DNA from 2 places in the Methylophilus sp. 5 genome. Region 2 is predicted to be linked to the other one. Evidence: riboswitches for the same ligand, from Rfam matches in the RefSeq annotation. Region 2 holds a riboswitch; the other holds the start of a gene.

Region 1 (8,803 bases), 980 kb from region 2:
GCGCACCATGGCCAGCACATCCTGCTCAACCATATGCTTGAGCGCAGCAATCAACAACTCATCTTTATTACTGAAGCGCTCATAGATCGTGCGCGTAGAGACGCCACAGCTAGACGCAATCCGGGCAATACTGGTACGAGCCACTCCTTCTGTCATAAACAGTTCAAGTGCCTGCTCCAGCAAATGGATATGCCGCTCCTGCGCCGTGCCAGACTTGGGGCGGCCAACTTTGGCTTTCAATTGAATCGCCGCCTGAGGATGCGGTGTCGTCGAGATAGTCATAAAATAAAAATAAAACGTTTCATTTTTATTTTACACGGACAAGTTAAACACGCAAGCCATTTGTTGTAACCAGTCAGATACTTACATTGAGCCACCCTTGCGGGCCGGCTTGTTTGTTATACTCGCAGCACTTTTACGAACAATCTCGCACATGGCCCTTAAATCCACCATTTATAAGATCGAAGTCAATATCGCTGACATGGATCGGCACTATTACCAGCAACATCACCTCACGCTGGCCAAGCACCCGTCAGAAACGGATGAGCGGCTGATGGTGCGCTTGCTGGCTTTTGCCCTGTATGCAGATGAAACCTTATTGTTTGGCAAAGGCTTAAGTGAAGATGACGAACCCGACCTCTGGCAAAAAGACCTGACCGGGGCGATTAAACGCTGGATTTGCGTGGGCCTGCCCGATGAGCGCGACATTCGCAAAGCCTGTGGCCGCGCGGCGCACGTGGTGCAGGTATTGTATGGCGGCAGAACCGCCGAGATGTGGTGGAACCAAAACCATAAAGCCATGCTTAAACTAGAGAATGTGACTGTGATTAACCTGCCAGACACCGAGCAATTAGCGGCGGCCGCCGCACGCGGACTCAGCATCAGCTTTACTATTCAAGACCAGCAAATTCTGGTGAGTTATGACGGTGGCAGTTTTGAATTGACACCTGAATGGTTAAAGCAGGCCAATTAATTGCTGACAAACCAGCAGTGATGGACGATCAAAAAGCCAGCATTGCTGGCTTTTTTGTGTTGATCCGCACCTAGGGAAAAAGACTATGCTCTGCGGGCCATACTCCGCTATACATCGCCTCCGGGTGATGCCGCATCAGGCGCTGGCGCACCTCACTCAACCTGAGCAACGGCACAGACACAATCATTAAAATATTGCCCTGCTCAATTTGCGTGTGATGAGATTTGAGACGGTCACTGGGTGCAGCCGTTGCCACCGCAGCTGCCCAGGCGGCACATGACAAGGCACCCAACACCATGCAATATGGGATCACCATTAGCGTAACCTCGCCAAACCACCATGGCACCAGGTAAGCAAGCATACCGCCCAGTAAGCCAAACACGGCCCCAAACACAAATCCTGCCATCGCACTATAAACCACGTCTGACTTTTCTACGGCATTGGCCTTGGGCAAGCTGCCTAATAGCTGATCATTTTTTGCATGAAAGTGAATATGATTTTCATCGATTCTCTCCAGCAGCAACTCATTCATCATCGCTTGCGCACTTCTAATATTGGGTAAAACAAAATAGAGTCTGCGTCTCATGTCGTTCTCCTATCAATATTGCCAGTATTTGCTGGTCTTAATTTGATAGTTTTTAAACGCAAAGATTCACTTTTTAACATCTGTTGGGCGGAGCGATTTTGCCATCCGGGCAACACATGGTTTTATCTGTCATCCAGTTTGCCCATCCAGACACTGCGCAACTTGGCCAATTTATAGCGCAAGCCTGCGCCCTCATTAGAGAGTGCATCCAAAAACAGTGACAACCGCCTCGATTTAATCACGGTGTAAAACGTGAGCAAGCTCACCGGCACAAACACAATAGAAAAATATGCCAGCTTTTCCAGTGTGCTGGATTGCGTGAGATCAATCAGGTTCATGCCCAGCAAACCTGTCGTCATGGTGCCAATCAGGCCCAAAATAGTGACTACCGTCAAACGCACCACTGTATCAGCCTGACGTTTGATTTCTTCACCTTCAAGATACTCGGCCATGTCCATAATGCGGCGGCGGGTCTTTTCAAACAAGTTAACCGAATCGAGCTGTTTCAGCATCAGTGCAAACAGATCTTTGGCCACGGCCTGATCAGACACATTTTCAAACCAATAGCGATGGGTAAAGCGCAAAAACACTGCGGTGGCATTGCGGATGCGGTTACGGAAATTTTTGACTGAATCTTCACTCTGAATATCCAGGCGGCTGATGGCCTGCACCATGCGGTCTGACAACATGAGCAAGGCCGCTTTTTGAAAATGTGCGATTAAAAACAGCAAGAAATACTGGTTTTGATAATGACGCTTGATGCCTGTGCGCTCATTGGTAAACACGCGATGCTGGTGGCTGCCCACCACGACAAAGTTTTGCCCAGTACACATGATGCGGGTAGTGCTCCACGGGTCTTGCCGGGCTTCATCCCAATAGCGGTCATAGCAATTATTTTTTTCGAACTCCTGCAAAAAGTGCTCTGTAAACGGCAGTGTTTCCGAATGCCAGGGTTGGCAGACCAACCCCAGCCGGATCAGGTCGCCACGACTAAGCTGGCTCACATCGTCAAACGACAAATACGCCATCAGCGGCATGCGCTGGTACTCAATTTCACGGTAACGTAACTCACCCTGCTGGCCTGAATAATGTGGCACCAGCGGATGCAACAACGCCAGCCAGTGCAAGGACACGCAAGGCACATGGTTTTCTTTCACATAGGCGAGATAACGCGCCTTGTCTTCGTAATCTGAGCGCGCAATCACTTGCCCTTGCGCATCCAGCCACTCAATCAGTTGCGCGCAGTGTCCGCCTTCGCCAGTGTCATCCCAGTAATTTGGATAGGTGCGGCCCAGGCGGTACATTACCTCCATTGCCGATTGCAATGGCAGGTCTTTGGCCGTGACCTCAAACGCCAGCATGGCGACATCAATATCAAAAAAGAAATAGAGCTCCACATGGGAGACCCGCAACAACAATGGCTCGGTCTCGCCTTGCAGGGTAATTCGTACCTGGCTAATATCACTGCGGGTAAAAATATGAATGGGCGACTCACCATAGCCGCCAGATTCGCGGCCATGCTTGCCTTCGCCGTATAAAAAGCGCTGGGCAAACGGTAAAAAGGTGACGAACTCCTGGTATCTGGTTTCACTCAGGTGCGGTGAATCTTGCAAAAATTCGTCTTGTATCTCGACCCAGGGCGAGTCGGGCGCGGCTTTGAGTAGTTGCCAGGGACGGTGCACGGCGCCCGCACTGTGATCGGTCATTAACTGTATCGGCCACAACAGTGTTTGCCGAAAATCTCTTACGATACTGCTTTGCAGGTTGTCCGCCATGATGGAGCCTTTAGCCGCTGGTTAGAGGATGGACTATAGCGCGCAAATGCGGCACAGAATCAGGCGATAAACGCGGCAAACACCTGCCAAATAAGTCAGCCGCAATGACGGTAGAGCGCCATCATGGTGCTGCCTGCATTCATTAGCTCATAGCCCACTGTGCCCACGCTGGTAAATAACGCCAATAATAGCGTGGCTAATATTGTTTTGCCTGTAGTGAGTGCATGGCCTTTGAGATACATGGCCCACAGCCGACCAGACCAGATGAGCAGAATAAGCAATGCCAGCAATTGTAAGCCTGCGGCTAGTTTAAATAACGGCCTGTCGGTTGCCTGCAGATACACAGCCTGCAAGGCGGCCAGTTGCGTTTGCAATTGCGCACCTAGGGCCGCATTTGGGCTAATTTCACCGCTGCGGGCATCGGTGGCACAAAGCACGCCTTGCTCAATCAGCGGTTTGAGGTCTACCATGCCTTTTTCTAGCTGGATCCATGACTTTGCCGTGACCGGGTCAGCCAGGCTGATATTGGTCAGCGAGGCAGCAAACACCTGTGTCACCAGCATGACGCCACAAGCCGCACACATCAGGCCAAAAAAGCGCTGAAATCCGCTTTGTACGCCCGCCACCTTGGCCGCCAGATACGCCAGTGCCGACAACCCCAACAGCTCGAACAATAAGCGGATGGCGGCAAACGCATGGGCGGCCATGCCTGCATCATCGGTCGCCAGTTGCACCGGGCTAGTCATTTCAGGAAACACCACCGCCAGCACCAGCGCAATGGTGAAGGATAGTAATAAAAATGCGATGGATTGCTCTAGCCTGGCGTTGGCATCTTCCGCTTTAAGATGGTCATGCACCAATTGCGATGGCTGCGTCAACATGTGGGTGAATTTGCCTAAATAGGCTGGCAACTCTTTGAGTACACTTTCTAACAACGCCATGGCACACCTCTTTTACACAGACAGACATACCTTAACACCGTTGTCGCGATGCGTGTTATGTCCTGCGCTTTTTGGCGCAAGCGCCGCAGCGGTTGTCTGTTGCACACCACAAATAACTATTAAAAAAGCCAGCATCGCTGCTGGCTTGTTAGGGGCATCAATCAGCTGTTACACCTTTTGATAAACTTCGCTGCCCTTTTTCACGAATTCAATCGCTTTTTCTTGCATGCCTTTTTGCAGTGCTTCTTTTTCATCCACGCCTAATTTATCAGCATAGTCACGCACATCCTGGGTGATTTTCATCGAACAGAAGTGCGGGCCGCACATTGAGCAAAAGTGGGCCTGTTTGGCGCCTTCTTGCGGCAAGGTTTCGTCGTGAAATTCCTTGGCTTTCTCCGGGTCCAGGCCAAGATTAAACTGGTCTTCCCAGCGGAACTCAAAGCGCGCTTTACTCAATGCATTGTCACGAATTTGCGCACCCGGATGGCCTTTGGCCAGGTCAGCCGCATGTGCCGCGATTTTGTAGGTGATGATGCCCACGCGTACGTCTTCTTTGTCTGGCAAGCCCAAATGCTCTTTCGGCGTCACATAGCACAACATGGCACAACCGTACCAGCCGATCATGGCCGCACCAATGCCAGAGGTAATATGGTCATAGCCAGGCGCGATGTCAGTGGTCAATGGGCCCAAGGTGTAGAACGGGGCTTCGCCACAGTGCTCCAACTGCAGGTCCATGTTTTCTTTAATCAGATGCATAGGTACGTGGCCCGGGCCTTCGATCATGCACTGTACGTCATGCTTCCAGGCAATTTGGGTCAGCTCACCCAGTGTTTTCAGCTCGGCAAATTGTGCTTCGTCGTTAGCATCGTAGATAGAACCAGGCCGCAAACCATCACCCAGTGAGAAGCTCACATCGTATTGCTTCATGATTTCACAGATTTCCTCAAAGTGTGTGTAGAGGAAAGACTCCTGATGATGTGCCAGACACCATTTGGCCATGATGGAACCACCGCGCGACACAATACCGGTCATGCGTTTTGCCGTCATTGGAATATAGGCCAAACGCACACCGGCGTGAATCGTGAAGTAATCCACGCCCTGCTCAGCTTGCTCAATCAGCGTATCGCGAAAAATTTCCCAAGTTAGATCTTCTGCCTTGCCATTGACTTTTTCCAGCGCCTGGTAAATAGGCACGGTACCAATCGGCACCGGTGAGTTACGGATAATCCACTCACGTGTTTCATGAATATTTTTGCCGGTAGACAAATCCATCACGGTGTCACCGCCCCAACGCGTGCCCCATACCATTTTCTCTACTTCTTCTGAGATTGATGAGCCTAAAGCCGAGTTACCAATGTTAGCGTTAATTTTCACCAGAAAGTTACGGCCAATAATCATCGGCTCGATTTCCGGGTGGTTGATGTTGGCCGGAATAATCGCACGGCCGCGCGCGACTTCGTCACGCACAAATTCTGGCGTAATCACTGCAGGAATGCTGGCACCGTAATGTTGGCCAGGATGCTGTGTTTGCAGCAGCTCGCTCATATTTTCACGGCGCTGGTTTTCACGGATGGCAATAAACTCCATCTCTGGTGTAATGACGCCTTGGCGGGCGTAGTGCATCTGGCTCACGTTTTGGCCAGCTTTGGCGCGCAATGGTTTGCGGTGCAGGTTAAAGCGCATTTGTGACAGCTCAGGGTCGACCAGGCGCTGATGACCAAATTCTGAGGTCGGGCCATCCAGTTGTTCTACATCCCCACGCTCCATGATCCATGTTGCACGCAAAGCAGGCAAACCGTTACGGATATCAATCTCGACGGTTGGGTCGGTGTAAGGACCAGACGTGTCGTAGACCACCACTGGCGGGTTAGTGTCACCGCCAAAACTGGACGGCGTATCACTCAATGAAATTTCACGGAATGGCACCTGAATATCAGGGCGGGAACCTTCAACATAGATTTTGCGCGATTTGGCAAATGGCTTGGTAGTGGCTTCGTCAACTTTGGCATCAGCGTTGACGAACTTGATATTTTTAGACTGTAGATTTTTGTCTATGGCGTTCATTAGGCATCCTTAAAATAAAAGACGTAAGGATGCATATGGAGGTTTGCATTCCCTACGGCGGTATTAACCGCGTCAGGTTCGAAGGGTAACTCTCACTGCAAAACATTCAATAAATGAAGGATTTACAGACCCCTAGCAAGGGACGGATTGTGCGGCAAAACGCCTGATAACGCAAGTAAAACAAAGTTTTGCATATGCCTGGATTGACAAATAGACAGACCTGTCTACAATCACTTTACCCGACCATAAAAACATACGGGATTTATTTCAATCAGGAACTAAAGGAGATCATATGGAAGTTTTGTTAATAGGCGCAGTGGCCTGTACCACCGCTTTAATTTTGTCAGCGTGGCTGATGACGTTTGCGCGCTGGTTTCCGATCAAGGGCATAGATGGCGATTTTTTGGTCGACTACAAAACCATGATACGCGCCCACGTGGACTATGCCCTGATGGCGCTGTTTGGCCTGGGTTTTTTTGGCGCGGCCAAGGCGGCAGGCGTGGAGTTGCACCATTTTGCCTGTGTGTGCGTGGCCATTGGTGGCTTCACCAACCCGACCGTGTTTGTGATTGCTGCGTTTGACCCGGACTTTTGGAGCAAAACGAAGTGGAAAGTATTCTCTGCGATTAGCTTCGTCATCACGACGGTTGGTTTCATGACCATCTGCTACCAACTGATTTGCCACGCCCTGTGTGCGCACTAAACCCACCTGCCCAGCCTCATTAACCCTGCTGCGGCAGGGTTTTTCAATCATGATTAGCGCAATATTGATCCACCCGATAACTGATTTAGCAAACTAAGCATAGAAGCTGCAACTATTCCGGCATTCGTTTTACCTGCGCCCCCGTTAGACTACAGGTGGGAAGTAGTATAAGCACAGTTACGCACAAGGCGAATCGCATGGATTGGTATGGTATTTTCTTTTTCAGGGAAGGCTCTCCGACAGCCCTTCTGTCTGGCAGCTACGATGCCTGGCTGGTCGTTTTGTCGGCCGTGGTCGCCATTGGCTCATCCATTCTGGCCCTGCAATTAACACGTCTGTCACGGCAACAAACCTCTGTCGTTTCACGTCGATTTTCAATCATCGCCAGCTCGGTGTCATTAGGGGCAGGCATCTGGGCCATGCACTTTATCGGCATGCTGGCTTATCAAATTTGTACGCCGGTGTCTTACTACTCGGATGCCACCCTGGTCTCTATGATGCCTGGCATTCTGGCGTCGCACTACGCCTTGAGCCTGATGGCAGAAAACCAGATCGACTACCGCAAGCTGATTAAAGGCGGATTTGCGGTGGGCGCCGGCATTGGCGCCATGCATTACATCGGCATGCTCGCCATGCGCATGGCGCCTGAGCTCAAGTTTGATCTGTTATGGGTGCTGGTTTCTGTGGTGGTGGCTGTTGCCTTATCCACGCTATCACTGTGGACAGGTGTCTTTTTAAACCAGAAAGGCAAAATACCGCCCAAGGTCAGCATTATGCTAGGCGGCCTGCTCATGGGCAGCGCCATCACCGCCATGCACTACACCGGCATGGCGTCTGCGCGGTTCTTAGGCAAGGCCCAGCCTGGGTTCAACCCGGATGACAATCAATCCATCACCATGGCACTGGGGATTACGCTGGTCACTATTTTGATCGGCATCATTGCCACCGCGGTCAACGCCTTAATCCGCTACCGGCAAATACTGGCGTCGATTCAGGCCAGCGAAACACGCTTATCAACTATTTTGAATACAGCCGTTGATGGCATTGTGACCATCAATGCCGCCGGGCAAATCATCTCGTGTAACAATGCTGTTGAAACGCTGTTTGGCTGGGCAAAGGCCGACATGATAGGCAAAAACGTCTCTATGCTAATGCAAGACCCTGACAGCCCGAATCATCTGTATTTTTTAAAAAACTATCAAGCGGCAGCGCAGGCAAAAATCATGAGCGAAGGCAGTGATTTGGACGCTGTGAAAAAAGATGGCTCGGTGTTTCCGATTCGGCTGGCAATTGGTGAAGTTAAATTAGCCGATGAAACGCTCTATGTCGGCTTTATCACCGACCTCAGCCACCGTAAAGCGATTGAAGAGGCCGTGCGTCAAAAAGATCAGCAGATTCGGTCCATGATGAACAATATTCCGGGCGTGACTTTTCGCGTCAGCTTGGCAGGCGAATGGAGCATACAGCTGATTAGTGACGCCGTGCAACAAATGACAGGCTGGCCAGCCAAAGACTTTTTAAGTGGGCAGCTGCGCTTTTCACCGCTAATGCATCCTGAAGATATTGCACGCGTGCGCCCGATTGCAGCAAAGGCGATTGCACGCCTTGAAAGCTTTGAGGTTGAGTTCAGGATTACTGATCGCAGCGGCAGTGAAAAATGGATTTCAGCCGTGGCCTCGCCGCTGTTAAACAAAGACGGCATACCCTATGCAATGGACGGCGTGTTGCTAGACATCACCGAGTCCAAGCAAAAAAATGCCG
Region 2 (8,803 bases):
GCGCTCAATTTGTTTGAGTAATAGCGCGCGCGTTTGTGGTGAGGCTTGGCTATTGAGTAATGCCGCTTCCGTCACGCCCGCACGCTCCAATTCATCGAGTGGAATATACAGACGACCGCGTCTGGCATCTTCGCCTACATCACGAATGATGTTCGTCAACTGAAAGGCCATGCCCAGATCATGCGCGTATTCGAGTGTGGCACGGTCTTGATAGCCAAATATCTGTGCTGAGAGTAGCCCCACCACACTGGCAACCCGGTAACAATACAAGGCTAACTGCTCAAAGTCGGCGTAACGGTTGTATTGCGTATCCATTTGCATGCCGTCGATGATTTCAACAAAATGGGCCTCTTGCAAACCGAAGCTATTGACCACCGGTTGCAATGCTTGTGTGACCGGGTGCTGTGGTGTTTCGTGAAACAAGCGGTGAATTTCCTGTTTCCACCAGGCAAGTTTGGTCTGGGCGATCTGGTAGTCCGTACACTCGTCGACCACATCGTCCACTTCGCGGCAAAACGCATACAGTGCCGTCATGGCATCGCGTTTTTGTTTAGGTAAGAACATAAAACTCAGCGTGAAACTAGAGCCACTTTCACGGGTTTTTTGTTGGCAATATTGTTGCGGGGTCATTGTTTAAACAGGGCTTTCAACAAAATCAGCAGCCAGTCATAGGCTTTCAAGGTCGGGCGATGATGATAGATATCGCCACGGCAGGATTTTAATTTATGTAGGATACGTTCGCCACCTGCAATCATCATGCGCAATTCAAAACCGATACGGCCAGGCAGGGCGCGACCGAGTGGTTTGCCGGCCAGCAGCAACTCTTCTGCACGCATCACGTTGTGTAAAAAGAACATCTCCCAGGTGGCGTCCAGGCGCTGCTGACGCAAATCCCGCTCGCTAATCCCTGCGGACTGCATTTCGTCCTGACTTAGGTAAATACGGCCAATCTCACCATGTTTTTGCAGGTCAATCGCAATATCCTGATAAAAATTAATCAGTTGCAAGGCGGTGCAAATCTGGTCAGACCACAGTCGATGTTGCGGGGTATCGCTGCCATAGAGTTGCAGCATCAGGCGGCCAACCGGGTTGGCCGAGCGGCGGCAGTAGTCTAGCACTTCATTAAAAGTGGCATAGCGGGTTTTAACCACATCCTGCTTAAAGGCATTTATCAGGTCTAGCAGCGATTGCACGTCCAGCCGGTGTGTTTTGACCACTTGCTGCAGGGTAATCAACAATGGCTGCGATGGCTGAATATAGGCTTGAATCAGCAGTAGTTCGTCTTCATAGGTTTGCAAGGCTTGCAAGCGTGCCGCCTGAGTGGCATTGCCTTCATCGGCGATATCATCCGCTTCGCGCGCAAACTGGTAAATCACCGTCACCGCATGGCGCAAATGGGCGGGTAACAGCAGTGAGGCGACCGGAAAGTTTTCGTAGTGCGTGTGAGCCAGCGTCAGGCTGGGAGTTGGCTCGGCTGGCTTGGAAAAGGCTTGCATGGCTTAAGTATGCCATAAATCCGTGATACGCTTACGCCTTGCAGATGAACAAGTCGTAAAGAGAAATCAAAGTTGGGGATAACAGAATGTTAGGCATTATTGGCGGCACCGGGTTGACCGCGCTGGATAATTTAAATATTTCAAAACGCCTGATTGTGCGTACGCCGTATGGCGAACCTTCGCAACCGCTGGTGTTTGGTGAGATCAATGGCAAAGAAGTGGTGTTTCTGGCGCGTCACGGTGGCGGCCATACCATTCCGCCACATGCGGTGAATTATCGGGCCAATATATGGGCGCTGCATTCTGTCGGGGTGTGTGATTTGCTGGCGGTCGCGACCGTGGGTGGCATCGCCCGCAACCTGATTCCAGGCGATATTGTGCTGCCTAACCAGATTTTGGATTATACCTATGGCCGCAGCAATACTTACCATGATGGCATTGAGTTGCCGGTGCGCCATATCGACTTTACCCAACCCTATTCACAAGGCATGCGTGAACGCTGCCTGAAAGCGGCGGCCGATGTGGGCTACAGCCTAGTGGATGGCGGTGTCTATGCCTGTGTGCAAGGGCCGCGGCTAGAAACTGCCGCGGAGATTAATCGGTATGAACACGATGGCGCCACTCTCGTCGGCATGACCGGGATGCCTGAGGCCGTATTGGCGCGTGAGCTTGGTGTGGCTTATGCCGCGATTTGCCCGGTGGCTAATTTTGCCGCAGGGCGTGGTGACAGCGCACAGTCTATCCAGTTTGAGCAGGTGATGCCGTTGTTGCAGCAAACCATGGATAAAGTGCGCACGGTGATTGCGCAATATTTATCTGACAATGACTGCGCAGTTGTTTAAATCCAGTAATTAACCCTAAGGAAAACTTCTATGGCGGTGAAACCTGTGCTCAGAATGGGCGAGCCATTGTTGTATCGGGTGGCCGATAAAGTGACCCAGTTTGATACGCCCGAATTGCATGCCCTGATTCAGGATATGCATGACACCATGACGCAGATGAACGGCGCAGGTATTGCGGCGCCGCAAATTGGCGTCAGTTTGCAGGTAGTGATGTTTGGCGTGGGCGCCAACCCGCGTTACCCCGATGCTGAAGAAGTGCCGTTCACTATTTTGATTAATCCGGAACTGACCCCAATAGAGCAAACAGAAGGGGATGGATGGGAAGGTTGCTTGTCCGTGCCCGGCATGCGCGGCCTGGTGCCACGCTACCAACACTTGCATTATCGCGGCTTAGACCCGCAAGGGCGGGTCATTGATCGTACCGCGAGCGGCTTTCATGCCAGGGTGGTACAGCACGAATGTGACCACTTATTTGGTGTGCTTTACCCCATGCGTATCCGTGATCTAACAAAATTTGGCTTTAATGATGTACTTTTTCCTGGAATAACGCTTCCAGATGACTGATAGTTTGCTATAATGCGCCTCATTCCGGAAGAGTGGCAGAGCGGTTTAATGCTACAGTCTTGAAAACTGTCGAGGGTTCACGCCCTCCGTGAGTTCGAATCTCACCTCTTCCGCCAAACACGTCATGCCGCAGTTTTTGCGGCATTTCTATTTGCAGGTTTTAATTACACATTTAAGGAATCGTCATGACACAAATCATCATCGACCATAACCCGTCAGAAGAAAAGCTGAAAGAACTGGGCGTAAAAAGCTGGAACACATGGGATTGCGCACCTTCAAAATTCCCTTTGGACTTCACTGCAACTGAAAAAGCCTACGTATTAGAAGGCGAATTCAAAGTGACTCCACAAGGTGGCGACACAGTAACAATCAAGGCTGGTGACTATGTTGAGTTTCCAAAAGGCCTGAAATCCCAGTGGGAAGTGGTTAAACAATTGAAAAAACACTACAAACATTTCTAATTGATTTGTTTTAGCCAGTATTCAATAAAAAACCCTGCCTTGCAGGGTTTTTTGTTTTTGGCCCGCGGGATATTCTCAGCGGCCATCTGTTTACAGCCCTCATCATTAAACTTTGCAACATATGCACAGGCTGTAAAGCGAATTCTGAATTGTGCTCTAGCCAAGTGGTTGATATTAAAATACAATCTCACCCTGATTGAAAAATCAAACGCCTTGGGGTGGCTATAACGCCTGAGATCTCGCACACGCGGGAAACCCAATGAACCTGACCCAGATAATGCTGGCGTAGGGACAGGCAGAGCATCTACAACGCAAATGTTTCTGGTTTGTTGGGTCATCCACAAATCTACTCACGTCATTGTCACTCTCACCCTGTCCTTTTTATGTGTCTTAATAGAAAGGATTATCATGAAACCGATTACAAAACCGCTGTCCTTAATTGGACTTTTACTCACCACGCCTGTGTTAGCCGCAGAAGAGGAAGAGACACGCGAACTCTCTGAGGTGGTGGTGAGCGCGGATTTTCGCCCCAGCATCGCACAAAAAACAGCCGTCAGCCTGACTGAAGTGAATAAAGAAACCATAGAGGCACGTGGCGCGCAGCATCTGGAAGAAGTATTGAATCTGGCGCCCAATGTGAATATCTCAGCAGGGGCGTCCCGCGGGCGTTTTTTCCAGATTCGTGGCATGGGCATCCTCAGCCAATATGATAATCCGGTGAATCCATCCGTCGGCTTAATCATTGATGGCATTGATTTTAGCCGCTTGGGTGGCGCCGCGACCATGTTTGATATTGATGCGGTAGAAGTGTTGCAAGGCCCGCAAGGCACTAAGTTTGGCCCGAATGCCATCGCCGGCGCCATTACCATGCGCAGTACCGAGCCGACCAAACAATTTAAAATGCGTGCACAAGCTGGCGTGGGTGAATACAACACGCGTAATTTTGGGGCAGCGGTAGGCGGTACGATCGTTGAAGATCAGTTAATCGGTCGTGCCTCGATTTATACGCACAAATCTGATGGCTATATGCAAAATGACACCTTGGGTCGTGATGACACGCAAAAACAAGATGAATTGACCTTTCGCAGTAAATTTAAATTATTTGCGACCGAGGATTTAACCTTAGATTTCACCTTGATGCATGTGAATGTGAATAACGGTTATGACGGATTTACCTTAGACAACTCCAGGCACAGTAAAGCCAACCAGCCTGGCGTAGATACGCAAAACACCAACGCTTTTGCTGTGAAAGCCAATTGGCAAGCTTCCGATGCGGTCATTATTCAGTCAGAGGCCAGTTATTTAAATTCTTCATCGACCTATAGTTTTGATGGTGATTGGACAACATTAAATGATGGCGAAAAACATAACCGTGATCGCGACAATTACTCTTTTGAACTACGTGCTTTGTCTGATAAGGCGGGCCGTATTTTCAACGACTCAACCGATTGGACGGTTGGCATTTATCGTTTTGTGCAAGATGAGCGTTTTAATTCTCGTGTAGATTATAGAAGTTATGGACCTAGCTACTTAACGCAGATAGCAGGTAAGTACAATACAGAAAATACGGCGGTGTTTGGGCAATTAGATAGCCATTTAACTGACAAGTTGACGCTCGTTTCAGGACTGCGGATAGAGGATTTTAAGGCCCACTATGCCGATAGTGGCTTCGTTGAATCAGCCCCAAGTAGCGTGAAAAAAAACGTGAATGAAACCCTTTTGGGCGCTAAATTGGGCTTGAATTACCAAGCTGACGCGAATCAACTCATCTATACCTCGTTAACCCGTGGTTACAAGCCTGGTGGTATCAATAACAATGCCAGTTTGGCTCAAAATCAAAGGCAGTTTAATACCGAGTATATGTGGAACTTTGAAACAGGGCTGAAATCCAGCTGGCTGGACGGCACGTTGATCACCAATCTGGCGGCTTTTTATGCCAAGCGCCTAGATGCGCAAACACATAGTTCTGCGCAAGTACCGAGCACGGGGATTTTTACGGAGTTCTATGACAACGCTGCCCGTGCCACCCATCAAGGGGTAGAAGCCAGCATGGATTGGTTCTTGACCGATCAATTTCGGATGCTGGGTTCAATCGGGTTGCTGGATGCAAAATTTGATAGCTATAAAAATCCAGATCCGAGCGCATACAGTCCGCAAGGCCGGCAAGTCGCTCATGCGCCTAAATATACCTTTAACTTGGGTTCTGAGTTTTATGCCAATGCAGCCTGGGTAATACGTGCCAATGTCGAAGGTAAGGATGCCTTCTACTTTTCTGACAGCAACAATTCTAAATCCAATGGCTATGCTTTATTAAACGCCAGTGCTGATTATAAGTACGATAAACATTGGAAAGTCAGTGTATGGGCGAGAAACTTATTAGATAAAGATTATGCAACCCGTGGCTTTTACTTTGACAACGGATTCGGTGAACAACGTTACGTGCAATACGGTGAGCCTCGCGTTGGTGGTATCACCGTCACTTACGATTACTAAATCAAGGGGCGCTCATTGCCCGCTTTAATTTTATAAATGTTGGAGTTTATATGCGTATTTCAGTCGATATTAGTTTGTATCCTTTAACCGAAGGCTATGTGGAACCCATTTTGGCCTTTATCAACACACTCGAAGCCAATAAAAATTTGGTGGTGAAACGCAATAGCCTGGCCACGCAAGTGTTTGGCGAATACCGCGATGTGATGGATTGCCTGGATGCAGAAATGGAGGCAGTGTTTAATGCGTTGCCGCACAGTGTATTTGTGATGAAGTTTATTGGCACGGACAGGGCTGATGTTGTCGATGTATAAGCTGCACTCAGGCCATTAATAGTCACATACGCTTTGCGTACTTGTTAACTTATTTGCTGTTTTATCGCCATGAACCAAGATTATTATCAGTCCATCATTGCTGCATTCCATCAAATGTCCGGCTGGGAAATTGCCGCTGCTTTAATGGGCGTTGCCTATATTCTGTTGGCGGCCAAAGAGTCTCAATGGTGCTGGTTGTTTGCCTTTTTAAGCACGCTGGTTTACACCGCGCTGTTTTGGGAGGGGCAACTGCCTATGCAGGCGTTGTTGAATTTTTACTATATGGGCATGGCGATTTATGGTTTTTGGCTATGGCATAAACATGGCAAGCAAACTGACACCTTGCTGATTAGCCGTTGGCCCTGGAAAAACCATCTTGGTTTTATTGTGATTGGTTTGGTGGTGAGTGCGTTGCTGAGTGCCTATTTGCAAAAAACTGGACAATCGCAAAGCCCGGTATTAGATGCTTATACGACAGTTTTTTCTGTCATGAATACCTGGTTGATCGCCAGGAAGGTGTTAGAAAACTGGCTGTACTGGGCGGTGATTGATGGCGCTGCTACGCTGTTGTATGTACAAACAGGCTATTACGCAACGGCCGTTTTATTTGTGTTGAATACTATTTTGGCCATTGCAGGCTTTATTAGCTGGGTGAAGCTTTACCAGCAGCAAACGACTTAAACAGCGCATTTTGGTGACGAGCATTGCCTTTTTATATGCGCTGCATCCACTTCGCCAAATCCGTTTCACCCAGTACATTCATTAAAAACAACAGTAGCTGGTAGCAGGGCGTATTGGCTGTGTGGTCGGGCCAGGCATGCGTTTGAATATAGTGCTGTTTAAATAAAGCCAGTTGTGCGGGCGTGAGTATATATTCGAGCAACACCAGGTCCAGCGCACGTGGCGCAATCACAAATGCATCAAGATCAAGCAGCGCCAACTTATTTGCGTTGATACAACGGAATTGATCCCAGCGTAAATCCAGCATCATCGGGACAAATTCGGTTTCGTGGCAATTGTTTGCCTGTGCTAACACCTCGGCCAGTAACGGTTCAGCAATCAACGGATCGTGTTGCTTAGCCAAAAAAACAAGCGTGGCGTGCAAGCGACTGGCCCATTTGTTTGCAGAAAATTGTGGTGCGTGTAGCTTGCCCCAACTGGGGTAAGTTGATTGATGCAATCGTGCGATATGTTCAGCTAGCTGAATCACCCATTGGTCGGCTATGTGTTCTGTTCCTAAATCTTTACCCGCTAAAAACCGGCTGAGCACAAATCGGTTGGCACCCGCAGCGACAAAATTAGGCACTGTCAGCGCGCCGTTTTTCTCCAAAAAATGATGCGTTAAATGGATCTTGCCCAAGCTGTTTGGAAAGTCGGCTGCAAATAAATGGTTTGCGCCTAACCAAAAGTGAGACTTTGTAATGGTCGCTTCATTACACACTTTTAGTACCATGTCGCCGCTCGCCGTTTGGCAATAAAAAAGGCTATGCGTACTATCCTCAAATTTATTGGGCATAGCGCTTGGTTGGGCAATCAGTATGGGCAAACTGGCTTGCTCGGATGATGTGAGTTGTGGATAGGTAAACATAATCAGGCTGACATTTTAAGTCATCAGACGGTCAAAAAGCCTGCCTGTCGGCAGGTTTTTTTGTTGGCGTGTAACTAGCCCAAGTCAATCAGCAATTGTTCAAAATCAGCCGCAGGCATCGGTTTGGCGAATAAATAGCCCTGGCCAAAGTCGCAATGGATGTCTTCGAGCAAATGCAGTTGGGTTTCCGTTTCTATGCCTTCGGCAATCACTTTAATATTGAGGCGGTGGGCCATTTCAATAATGGCTTCACAAATCGCCACTTCGCTGGAGTTGGCCGCCAAGTTGCAGATGAATGAGCGGTCAATTTTTAAATAGTCGACGTTGAATTTTTTAAGATAGGACAACGAAGAGTAGCCAGTACCAAAGTCATCAATCGCGATATGCATGCCGGCATTGTGGAACCCCATCAGTTTTTCTTCAATGTTACCAACAAGATCCATCAGTACGCCCTCGGTAATTTCAATCACCACGCATTTGGTCGGAAAATGAATGTTTTCGAGCAACTGAATCCAGTTATGCATCATTTCTTCGTTGGCTTTAAATTGCACTGGCGATTTATTGACGGCAATTTCAATCTCGCGCCCCAGCAGCTGTTTCAATTTGGCGCCTTGCTTCACGGCTTCTATAAATACCCAGTTACCAATCTCGTGTATGGTGCCGTAGTGTTCGCAAATAGGGATGAAAATATCCGGGCTGATGTAGCCAAGCTCTGGGTGTTTCCAGCGTAGCAAGGCCTCTGCTTTATTGATGCGGCCAGTCGATAGCTCAATAATAGGTTGATAATGCACAGAAAACTGCTTGAGCTGTAACGCTTGCCGTAAATCGGTAGACAAGCGGATGCGAAAGTCAGACTCTTGTTGCATCAGCTTGGTGAAAAAACGATAGCAGCCGCGGCCTGCATTTTTGGCCACATACATGGCCTGATCAGCGACTTTAAGTAATTGCTGCGCATCGTTGGCATCTTCCGGGTAAATGGCAATGCCGACACTGGCCGAGATAAAGGCTTCTTTTTTTGCGGTAAGAAACGGCTCTGATAATTTGTCGA

What was found. Region 2 has a riboswitch for thiamine pyrophosphate ahead of METH5_RS0111450 (TonB-dependent receptor). Riboswitches for the same ligand answer to the same signal wherever they lie in the genome.
Region 1: another riboswitch for thiamine pyrophosphate. It lies ahead of thiC (phosphomethylpyrimidine synthase ThiC); the one in region 2 lies ahead of METH5_RS0111450 (TonB-dependent receptor).

Annotation. Positions count from the first base shown of each region.
Region 1 is NZ_KI911560.1:1,379,457-1,388,259, reverse strand. Features, by position in the region: gene METH5_RS0106530 (TetR/AcrR family transcriptional regulator) at 1-282, opposite strand, end outside; gene METH5_RS0106525 (YaeQ family protein) at 434-973, shown strand; gene METH5_RS0106515 (hypothetical protein) at 1,044-1,559, opposite strand; gene METH5_RS0106510 (hypothetical protein) at 1,682-3,334, opposite strand; gene METH5_RS0106505 (hypothetical protein) at 3,430-4,275, opposite strand; gene thiC (phosphomethylpyrimidine synthase ThiC) at 4,444-6,339, opposite strand; TPP riboswitch at 6,371-6,483, opposite strand; gene METH5_RS0106495 (hypothetical protein) at 6,632-7,042, shown strand; gene METH5_RS0106490 (PAS domain S-box protein) at 7,240-8,803, shown strand, end outside.
Region 2 is NZ_KI911560.1:2,355,514-2,364,316, forward strand. Features, by position in the region: gene hpnD (presqualene diphosphate synthase HpnD) at 1-630, opposite strand, end outside; gene hpnC (squalene synthase HpnC) at 627-1,496, opposite strand; gene METH5_RS0111425 (S-methyl-5'-thioinosine phosphorylase) at 1,583-2,338, shown strand; gene def (peptide deformylase) at 2,369-2,902, shown strand; tRNA gene METH5_RS0111435 (tRNA-Ser) at 2,929-3,018, shown strand; gene METH5_RS0111440 (cupin domain-containing protein) at 3,088-3,363, shown strand; TPP riboswitch at 3,568-3,673, shown strand; gene METH5_RS0111450 (TonB-dependent receptor) at 3,772-5,856, shown strand; gene METH5_RS0111455 (YkoF family thiamine/hydroxymethylpyrimidine-binding protein) at 5,907-6,167, shown strand; gene pnuC (nicotinamide riboside transporter PnuC) at 6,237-6,848, shown strand; gene METH5_RS0111465 (hypothetical protein) at 6,880-7,755, opposite strand; gene METH5_RS0111470 (bifunctional diguanylate cyclase/phosphodiesterase) at 7,830-8,803, opposite strand, start outside.